Filimonas effusa: one gene and its partner. The protein of the gene in region 2 interacts with the protein of the main gene of each other region in a pairwise test. Links are inferred from orthologs where the notes say so. Each region holds a gene or a part of one and is shown on either strand. Other genes may lie near its edges.

The links. Proteins that work in one complex are often made in the same cells at the same time.
Region 1: the proteins of gyrA (region 2) and gyrB interact in binary tests that used the Escherichia coli proteins (3 or more experiments, as listed by UniProt). The link is inferred for Filimonas effusa from one-to-one orthologs.

Annotation. Positions count from the first base shown.
Region 1 is NZ_SDHZ01000002.1:774,922-780,045, reverse strand. Bases 1,196-4,081 are described here. They hold gyrB (DNA topoisomerase (ATP-hydrolyzing) subunit B), read right to left. Parts: upstream 3,686-4,081; coding sequence 1,706-3,685; downstream 1,196-1,705. Other genes in these bases: ESB13_RS14440 (helix-turn-helix domain-containing protein), read left to right, coding at 3,936-4,081; ESB13_RS14450 (hypothetical protein), read right to left, coding at 1,428-1,634; mfd (transcription-repair coupling factor), read left to right, coding at 1,196-1,209. In the rest of the region: more of mfd, read left to right, coding at 1-1,195; more of ESB13_RS14440, read left to right, coding at 4,082-4,862; ESB13_RS14435 (hypothetical protein), read left to right, coding at 4,998-5,124. UniProt on the Escherichia coli protein: DNA gyrase negatively supercoils closed circular double-stranded DNA in an ATP-dependent manner to maintain chromosomes in an underwound state.
Region 2 is NZ_SDHZ01000001.1:1,295,590-1,301,006, forward strand. The notes cover bases 1,026-4,204. They hold gyrA (DNA gyrase subunit A), read left to right. Parts: upstream 1,026-1,397; coding sequence 1,398-4,004; downstream 4,005-4,204. Other genes in these bases: ESB13_RS04745 (RodZ family helix-turn-helix domain-containing protein), read right to left, coding at 1,026-1,195; ESB13_RS04755 (hypothetical protein), read left to right, coding at 4,030-4,204. Also shown: more of ESB13_RS04745, read right to left, coding at 1-1,025; more of ESB13_RS04755, read left to right, coding at 4,205-5,319; ESB13_RS04760 (alpha/beta fold hydrolase), read right to left, coding at 5,381-5,417. UniProt on the Escherichia coli protein: A type II topoisomerase that negatively supercoils closed circular double-stranded (ds) DNA in an ATP-dependent manner to maintain chromosomes in an underwound state.

The DNA of each region.
Region 1 (5,124 bases), on a different replicon or contig from region 2:
CGTACACTGCAGTTCTCTCTTATGGGAGCGCGCGACCTCAGTATCATCAATACCCCGCCGCCCAACCGCCAGCCCGTTCAAACGGAAATCCAGGTGTTTAACCAGGATGTCATCAGAGATGCCATCTACTTTGAAACGGAGCGCGGAGGACAGGTGTTCTTTATTCATAACCGGGTACAGGGATTAAAGGAAATGGCCGGCCTCATACAGGCTTTATGCCCCGACCTGAGTATCTCCTATGCACACGGTCAAATGGACGGCGCAGAACTCGAAGAACGGATCCTCGACTTTATCGACCGTAAATATGATGTCCTCATCTGTACCAATATTGTGGAAAGCGGCGTCGACATCGCAAATGTGAATACCATTATTATCAACAATGCGCATCACTTTGGCTTAAGCGACCTGCACCAGTTGAGAGGCAGGGTAGGACGCAGTAACAGGAAAGCATTCTGTTACCTGCTGGCGCCGCCGGTAAGTACTTTGCCTACCGATTCCCGCAAGCGTTTACAAACGCTCGAGCAGTTCAGCGACCTCGGCAGCGGCTTCCAGATAGCAATGCGCGACCTCGATATCCGTGGCGCAGGTAATATGCTCGGTGGTGAACAAAGCGGCTTCATGGCCGATATAGGCTTCGAAATGTACCAGAAGATCCTCGACGAGGCCATCAGGGAACTGAAACGGACTTCGTTTAAAGAGCTGTTCAAAGAAGAGATCAGCAAACAGGATGACTTCGTCAGCGATTGTACCATCGATACCGACCTTGAAGTGCTTATCCCCGACTCTTATGTAGAAAGCATTACAGAACGGCTGTCTTTGTACACACGTCTCGATAACTGCGAAAAGGACGAAGAATTGCAGGCTTTCCACCAGGAGTTGCTCGACAGGTTTGGTCCCATGCCCCAATCGGTAGATGACCTGTTCACAACGGTGCGCTGCCGCTGGCTGGCAGTATCATTGGGATTCGAGAAAATGGCGCTGAAAGAGGATACGTTGCGTTGTTACTTTATCAACAAGAACGATTCTCCTTATTTTGAATCCGATCTCTTTAAAAATATTCTTCAGTATTTGCAAACAGGAACCAATAAGGCGCGGTTAAAGCAATCTGCTAAAAACTTCCTGCTGGTGGTCGATGATATCAAAGACATGAACGATATGCATCGTTTCCTGGATCTGATGAAAAAAGGAGTGATAGGCGATAAGCAATAGAAAATATTTTCACCGTTTTTGCTAAAGATTGCTAAAAAAAGCGGCGATTTTGAAAAGGCTGTCTTAAAGCATCCTAAAAGCATCTTTAAAGCTTCTCAAAAGCTTCTTTAAAAATGTTTCTTTTTTTAGCAATCTTTAGCAAAAGCAAGAATAAAAAAAGCGGCTGCATCTGAAAAGATACAGCCGCTTTTCTATAAAGTTGTGTGTCTGCCCCGAGACTAGAAGTCTTTCTTGGCTACGCCGTCAGCGATTGCCTGAAGCGCTTTTGCTTCACCCAGGATAGCACTCATTTTATTACCCTTGCCATCATGACCTTTAGCAATATAACCGCCTTTAGCTGTTTTAGAAATCACTGCATCCTGTAAGGGAACATCTTTCTCCTTAGTCTTTAAGCAATATGCCTTGATCATTTTTGATGTGTCCATTTGTCTTTGATTTTAAAAAATTAGTAAAAATAGGCTGTTTTCCAAAAGAATGCCATACCGCATAAGCAGTATTAAGCATCGATTTTGGCGTATTTGGCGTGCGTTTCAATAAACTCCCTGCGGGGAGCAACTTCATCGCCCATGAGCATGCTGAATACGCCATCAGCAACAGCCAAGCTCTCTATAGTTACCTTTTTCAGCGTTCTGCGGGCCGGATCCATGGTTGTTTCCCATAACTGATCGGCATTCATTTCACCAAGACCTTTATATCGCTGAATCGTGACACTGTCTTCTTTACCGCCGGAGATGCGATCTACCAGCTCTTTCCTTTGTACCTCGTTATAGGCGTATGCCTGTTCTTTACCCTTTTTAATCAGGTACAGCGGCGGCTGCGCCAGGTAAACGTGGCCTTGCTCTACCAGGGCCTTCATATAACGGAAAATAAACGTTAGGATCAACGTAGCAATATGCGAGCCATCCACGTCGGCATCCGTCATGATGATCAGCTTATGGTAGCGTAATTTGCTTAAGTTCAGTTCTTTAGGATCTTCAGGCGTTCCAATTGTAACACCCATGGCAGTGAAAATGTTGCGGATTTCCTCGTTTTCGTAGATTTTATGCTCCATAGCCTTTTCTACGTTAAGGATTTTACCCCGAAGCGGCAGGATAGCCTGGTGGCTCCTGTCACGGCCTTGCTTAGCCGTTCCACCTGCCGAATCACCTTCCACAAGGTATAATTCGCAACGTTCCGGATCACGTTCCGAACAGTCTGCCAGCTTGCCAGGTAAGCCGCCACCGGTTAAAACGGTTTTGCGTTGTACCATCTCGCGTGCTTTTTTAGCCGCAACACGGGCCTGGGCCGCCAATATGATCTTGGAAATAACGTTTTTAGCCTCCTTGGGATTCTCTTCCAGGTAATTTTGCAGTGCAGCAGCTACCGTGGTTTGCACAATACCGCTAACATCGCTGTTACCCAGTTTGGTCTTGGTTTGACCCTCAAACTGTGGCTCCGGCACTTTTACCGAAACAATGGCGCTTAAACCTTCCCGGAAGTCGTCACCCTCAATTTCCACCTTGGCCTTTTCAAAAAGACCCTGTTTGTCGCCATACGATTTAAACACCCTCGTCAGCGCCTGGCGGAAACCGGTAACGTGCGTACCACCTTCTATAGTATTGATATTGTTAACGTACGAGAAGATATGCTCCTTGAAATCATCGTTGTAGGTCATGGCAACCTCAACGGCGACATTACTGTTGGCATCATGTCCTTCTACATATAAGGTGCTAGGTATCAGCGGTGTGCGTTTCCCGTTGGCATCCAGCAATTCTACGAATTCAACAATACCGCCTTCGCTGTAGAAGTTTTTTACATAAACATTACCCTGTTCGTCTTTTTCACGCAGGTCGGTAAGGGTAATGCTGATCTTCTTATTAAGAAAAGCCAGTTCTCTCAAACGGCCTTCAAGAATGTCCTTATTGTAGAGGGTGGTCTGGAAAATAGATCCGTCAGGCCAGAAATGTACCTTTGTGCCGGTAAGCTCGCTGACACCTATTTCGCGTACATCATACTGGGGAATGCCCGTACGGTACTCCTGTTCAAAGATCTTTCCTTCGCGGTGTACGGTTACATGCAGTACGGTGCTCAATGCGTTAACGCAACTCACACCCACGCCATGCAAACCACCGGAAACTTTATATGTATTCTTATCAAACTTACCTCCGGCATGAAGTACTGTCATTACTATTTCCAGGGCGCTTTTTTGTTCCTTGGTGTTCATGCCGGTAGGGATACCCCGCCCGTCGTCCTGAACACTGATGGAATTGTCTTCATGGATAGTAACTTCAATATTTTTACACCAGCCGGCGAGGGCTTCGTCAATAGAGTTGTCAACTACTTCATACACAAGGTGATGTAAACCTTTAACACCCACATCACCAATATACATGGCCGGTCTTTTACGTACCGCTTCCAGCCCTTCCAGCACCTGAATGCTGTCTGCACCATAACCACTTTGTACAGGGGCTTCCACGTTCATCGTTTCTTCACTCATAGATAGATATAAATATGAACAGTTGTATGTTATTATAGAATGAGAGCCTGCAAAACTACGAAAAATTAAGGGGTTTATAACTAAAAACCCTGCCTAAACTGACGTTTTAACAGGTTTGTGAACAGTATGTGGAAATATCCCTTCCCCCTGTCCCAATGGGCCTCTTTTCGTCATTTTATTGCCAGAAATGGGGTATACCCGGTGTAACCTCGTCGAATGTTACATGTAGATACATTAAATTTGCGCAATCATGTTACAAGTTTTGGATATACTGAAAGTAGCGCATAGGAATACTATTGAACCGAGTATGAACTTGTTGCATCTTAAAGAACAACATATTCCCGGCTCCATTCAATATGTGATCAGGAGATATTATGCCCAGCAGAAATGGACGAGTGAAGATACGGGCATGTTGGTATACCATTATAACGACCAGAAACCGGAAGAAAACTTCCTGGAACTGCGTTACTGTACAACGGCGAACAAATATTGCTTCGAGAAAAGCTGTTCCCAGTGTGCAGAATTGCCAACGCAGAATTGCAGCGGCAGCCATGAAACAGTGGACGTTTTCTCGTTCCACTTTTCCGCCACCTTCCTGCATCAGTTTGTACACAATGTAAAACTGGTGAGCCGGAAAGATGAAGTGCTGGCATTCAAGCATCCGCATTCCTTTACCAAGATCTTCCCCGTGTGCAGCCGCAAAAGGGTTTCCCTCGATGCTCTTTTAAATCATAGCTATGCCGGCGCCATGGAAAATATATTTGTGAACGCCAAAGTGCATGAATTGCTGTTGTACAGCCTCGAATGCCTGGTCGACGAAAAAGAAGAAGGCTTTGTTTGTAAGTTCCTGGCCGACGAAACCGGCCGCGAGCGTATTTACCTGGCCCGTGAAATACTGCTTCGTCATATTGGCGATCCCATTACTATCAAAGAACTAAGCCGTAAAGTGGCTATGAACGAATGTTACCTCAAGAAAGGTTTCAAAGAGGTGTTCGGAACTACCATTTTCGATTTTTACCAGCAGCAGCGGATGGAGCATGCCAAATACCTGCTCTATGAGAAAGGATTAAGCGTAACCGATGTTTCAGCAATGCTCGGCTACTCTTCTATCTCGCATTTTTCTGCTGCCTTTAAAAAACATACCGGCTTAAAACCTTGTGAACTGCTGTTTCGCTAGTTCGCGCTTTTGCTGCCTTGAAAACATAACGGCGTAAAACCTTTGCACTGGTTTCGTCGTAGTTTTTACGGCATTAGACTTTGTAACCCAACCAACTGTAGAGCATTAAATCATTAATTGCTCAACAACCCAAAGATGAACAGATCTGTACTTATGGCAGCCGTTGGTATGCTGGCTGCTTTTACATGGCATACCCCTTCGGCCCAGGCCCAGAACCAATCCCTTTCCCAACAGTTTCAACCAGGGAAAAAAGGGGAATTCT
Region 2 (5,417 bases):
CTGCCTGATCAGCCGTATTTTGTTCTGAAGTATTTCCTGTTGGTACACCGGTAGTTTGCGCCTCTTCAACATTATGCGCATTGGCATCAACGGCTTCAGCAGGCGCAGGAGCTGTTTCCTCAGCACGGCCTGCATCATCTGCCATCACCGATTGCAAACTCGCGGCCTGTGGCTGTTGCCCCTGACTTTGCGCGTTGTCAGCTACAGCAGCCTGAACCTTGGGCTGTTTATCTCTCGTCCATCCGCTGCCTATCCACATGCCAATGCATAACACAGGCACCAGTAATAACAACAGGCCGGTACGGGAGGTCAGCGCCGGCCGTTTTCTTTGGAGAACGGTTTCATTATAACGTTGTTTAATATCTTCCAGCGATTCCGAATACTTGATATGGGATTCAGCTTTTTCTTCTTTTAAGCCGGTGGCGGGTCCCGTAGTTACCCTTACAAACGTATCATCAGGCTTTGTTTCATTTACATGGCGCTGCGGCATTGTTTCAGACGTGCCGGCAGCAGGATGCCCCGCTTTGCTGTCCCACGGTTTGTTGAATGAAGTTCTATCATCCTTTTGGGATGAGATCTTATCATCGCTGGCAGGCACCGCGCCTGCATCGCGTACAGGTAAATTGCCTGGAATCGAAGTACTGGTTTCTGCATGAACAGGGGAGGCTTGGGCCTCTTCAACCTTGCGCCAGTCGGCACGAACCCTTATACGCGGTTTAGGTGTATGTAAATGCGAATCGCCCCGGGCGGCATCGTTGCTTGCAGCGTTACCGGCAGTACTATCCTGTGCAATGCCGCTTATCGAAGACCGTGCTGCCTCCTTTTGTGCAAAACCCTTTATTGGAGAGAGCGCCTCACTTTTTTGTGTAATGCCGCTCATCGAAGAGGATACTTCACTATTTAAAGAGGATACTTCATTATTTTCTGAAGTGCCTTTCATCGAAGACGAGGCTTCATTTTCTTTGGCTGATGCGCTTTGATATTTGGACGCAGGCGGTTTCCAGAGGATAGTAGCCAGGTCCTCCGCTTCAGGCGCATATGGCTTCAATTCTGCTATTTCGCAGGGGTAACGCCAGGCGGCGCTTTTACCATCAACCCATACCAGGTCGTAGGCTTTTAAACCCATGGCTATCAGTTCCTCAGCACTGTAAGGTCCCGTTTCCTTGTTGTTTCGGAGCAAACGATATGGTTTCATAAAATGCAGCTTTGTCTATATAATGCGATAGTCATGCCTTTTATTGTGAAAGATTCGTTAACGGCCGCATAAAAACCGGCATTATTTGTGGATAAATGCGCCTTCAAAGCCCTGATGGCCACGGTAAAAAACTTATCTTCGCCATTCGTCCATATGGGCTTTTTTTCAGATTAAACCATATTTTTCAGGAACAAAACAGTTAATGGAAGAAAATCTTTTGCCACAGGAAACGAGCGACAATGACCGTATCATCCAGGTAAATATTGAGGAGCAGATGAAAACTGCGTATATCGACTATTCAATGTCGGTTATCGTAGGCAGGGCCTTACCGGATGTACGTGATGGCTTTAAACCGGTTCACCGCCGCGTTTTATTCGCCATGAATGAATTAGGCAATAACAGCAATAAACCTTACAAAAAATCCGCACGTATCGTGGGTGAGGTAATGGGTAAGTATCACCCGCACGGTGATAGCGCCATTTACGACACCCTGGTAAGAATGGCCCAGGAATGGAGCTTACGCTATACGCTTGTTGACGGTCAGGGTAACTTTGGCAACCAGGACGGCGACGATGCGGCGGCCATGCGTTATACAGAGGCCCGTTTACAGAAACTGGCCGAAAGCATGCTCCAGGATATTGAAAAAGAAACTGTTGACTTCCAGCCCAACTTTGACGACTCTCTTGAAGAACCCAGCGTTCTCCCCACACGTATCCCGCAGTTGCTCGTAAACGGCAGTAGCGGTATCGCCGTAGGTATGGCCACCAATATGATGCCCCATAATCTTAGCGAAGTGGTAGATGGCTGTATAGCTTATATCGACAACAGGGATATTACCATTGACGACCTCATGCAGTATGTGAAAGCCCCCGATTTCCCAACGGGTGGTATTATCTTCGGCATGGAAGGTATCAAACAGGGTTTCCATACCGGTCGCGGCAGGGTAGTATTACGTGGCAAATGCACCGTAGAAACCAAAAACAGCGGCAGGGAACAAATCATCATCAACGAAGTACCTTACCAGGTAAACAGGGATGCACTTACCAACCGCATCGGTCAACTGGTCAATGACAAAGTGATTGAAGGCATCGCACATGTGAACAACGAAAGTAACATGCGCGAAGGCACCCGTATTGTGGTTACCCTGAAAAGGGAAGCCGTATCACAAGTGGTGATCAACCAACTGTTCAAATACACTGAACTGCAGACAAGCTACGGTATCAACAACGTAGCTATCGTAAAAGGCCGTCCCAGGATCCTTAACCTGAAAGATCTTATCTCCGAATTTATCGAGTTCAGAATGGAAGTCGTTATCCGACGTGCCAAATATGAACTGCGTAAAGCAAGGGAAAGAGCACATATTTTACAGGGTTACCTGATTGCACTTGATCACCTGGATGAGGTGATCAGCCTGATCCGGAACTCTTCGACACCTGAAGCCGCGAAAGACGGTCTGATCAATGCAGGCTGGGGGATCGATGAAATTCAGGCCAAAGCCATCCTGGAATTACGTCTCCAGCGCCTTACCGGTATGGAGAGAGACAAGATCAAGGAAGAATTTGATCAGCTCATGATATTGATCAATCGTCTTGAAGAATTGCTTGGTAATGAAGGTTTAAGGTACGATCTCATCAAGACAGAATTACTGGAAGTAAAAGAGAAATTCGGTGACAAACGTAAAACCGAGATCCAGTACATGGCCGATGAAATGAGCATCGAAGACCTTATTGAACAGGAAGATGTGGTGATCACCATTTCTCACCTGGGTTATATAAAACGTACTTCTGCAACAGAATACCGTCAGCAACGCCGTGGTGGCCGTGGCGCTATTGGCAGCAAAACCAGGCAGGAAGACTTCGTAGAACACCTGTTTGTAGCATCTACGCACGACACCATGATGTTCTTTACTGAAAAAGGACGTTGTTACTGGCTTAAAGTATATGAGATCCCTGAGGGTGAAAAGCAAGCCAAAGGCCGCGCTATTCAGAACCTGATCCAGCTGCCACAGGACGATAAGGTGAGAACCATTATCGACGTGAAAAAGCTAAGCGATAAAGAATTCGTTGAAAGCCATTATATTATCCTTTGTACCAAAAAGGGTATCATCAAAAAGACCTTGCTCGAAGAATTCAGCAGGCCACGTGCTAATGGTGTAAACGCTATTACCATCGTGGAAGGAGACGAGCTTCTTGAAGCGAAAATGACCGATGGCAACAGCGAGATCATGCTGGCTATTAAGAGCGGCCGTGCCATCCGTTTCCCCGAAGAAAAAGTACGCGCTACAGGTCGTGGCGCCATAGGTGTAACAGGTATCGAATTGGAAGAGGAAAAAGACGAAGTGATTGGCATGATATGTGTCAACAGGGAGGATACTACAAAAACAGTGCTTGTAGTAAGTGAAAAAGGCTTCGGAAAACGGACACCTGTAGATGAATACCGCATCACCAACCGCGGTGGTAAAGGCGTAAAAACGATCAATGTTACCGAAAAAACAGGTCAACTGGTCGGTATCATGGATGTTCAGGAGAAAGAAGACCTTATTATTACTTGTAAATCTGGTATTACCTTACGTACAGCCGTTTCCAGTATCAAGGAATCAGGTCGTGCCACACAGGGCGTTACGCTTATCAAGTTAGACAACAGCGACGAGATAGCAGCTATTTCTAAAATAGAAGAAAAAGAAGAGGTAGAAGAAGAAACAGCGGAAATGGCAGAAGGTGACGAAACAGCAACAGGCGAAGAAAATGCAGGTCCTGATGCCGCCGGAGATACAACAGACACAACAGAGGAACCAACAGAAAACAACTAACCAATATTTTAAAATCTATTTGACGATGAAAAAGCTACTAATAGCAGCATCACTTCTCGTAGCAAGTCAGGCAGTAAACGCTCAGAAGCTCGACGGCGTAAATAAATTCTTCCTGCTGAATAAATATGACGAAGCAAAAACGGAAATCGACAAAGTTTGGGCTGATCCCAAAGCAGAAGAGAATCCCAAGGCTTTACTTTTAAAAACAAAAGTATACGCTGAGTTATATCTCGATTCTGCTATGAAGGTGAAATACCCCGACGCAGGTAAGGTTGCATACGAAACCTTCGTAAAATATATAGCGAAAGATACCGCCCTTAAAGAACTGAAGGAGGATAACGGTATGCGCGCCGTGAGCATCATTTACTCCAACAACTTTAACGAAGGCCGTAAAGCTTTCAGCGATAGCAAATGGAACGATGCACTTGGCCATTTTACTATAGCAGAGGAAATGGGTGACCTGATCTCCAAAAAGAACCTGGGTAATAACAAGCAAAACATCGACACATTTACCGTGGTTTATGCCGGTTATGCCGCTCAGAATGCTAAAAACACCGAGCGTGCGCTGTATTACTACAAAAAGTTCGCTGCTGAAAAGATCGGTGGAAAGGACTTCGTAGAAATCTACCGTTTTATCCTGAACGACGCGCTCGAGCATAAAAAAGAAGAGGATTTCAAAAAATACCTGGCCCTGGCGAAAGAATTATATCCTTCAGAAGCAACGCTTTGGAGCGCATATGAAATGGAATACCTGACCAAAAATGCGAGCGTTAAAGAAATGCTGGAGAAATATAAAAAAGAAGATGCTGCAGGTAGCTTAACCGGCAAGCAATACGCCAGCTATGGTGAAATGTTCGCAAACGCTTCTAAAGAAGAGTTCGACAGCACTGAACTGTTCAATGTTAAGTCATCTGCTTCTGAAGCTTTTGCAAAAGCATTCAAAACAGAACAAAACGGCGTTTATGCATTCAACGCGGGCGTAATCCTGTATCAGCAGTTCAACCTCCTGGAAGATAAATTCTATGCTTTACGTGGTGCTGATGCCGGTTTAAAAGCAAAACGCGACGAAGTTGAAAAACAGGAAAAAGCACTGGCTGATTCTGCTATCGGTCACATGGAAGCGGCCTACACACTGCTTAAAGCAAAAACTGATCGCGACAAAGTAGAAACATCCTGCTTATCCAAGAGCGTAGACTTCCTGGCCAACCTTTACCAATGGAAAAGGGACAAAGCCCGTGGTAAAAACGTTCAGGATTATGACAAGTTTGATGCGAAATTCAAACAATACGACGCAGAACACGGTCAGTACAAATAAATTAAACCTGGCTACATTCAGGCTGAAAAGCCGCTCCATATTTCCGGAGCGGCTTTTTTATTTACTTTATAAGGTAAGCTATCAACGAAGGATTTACC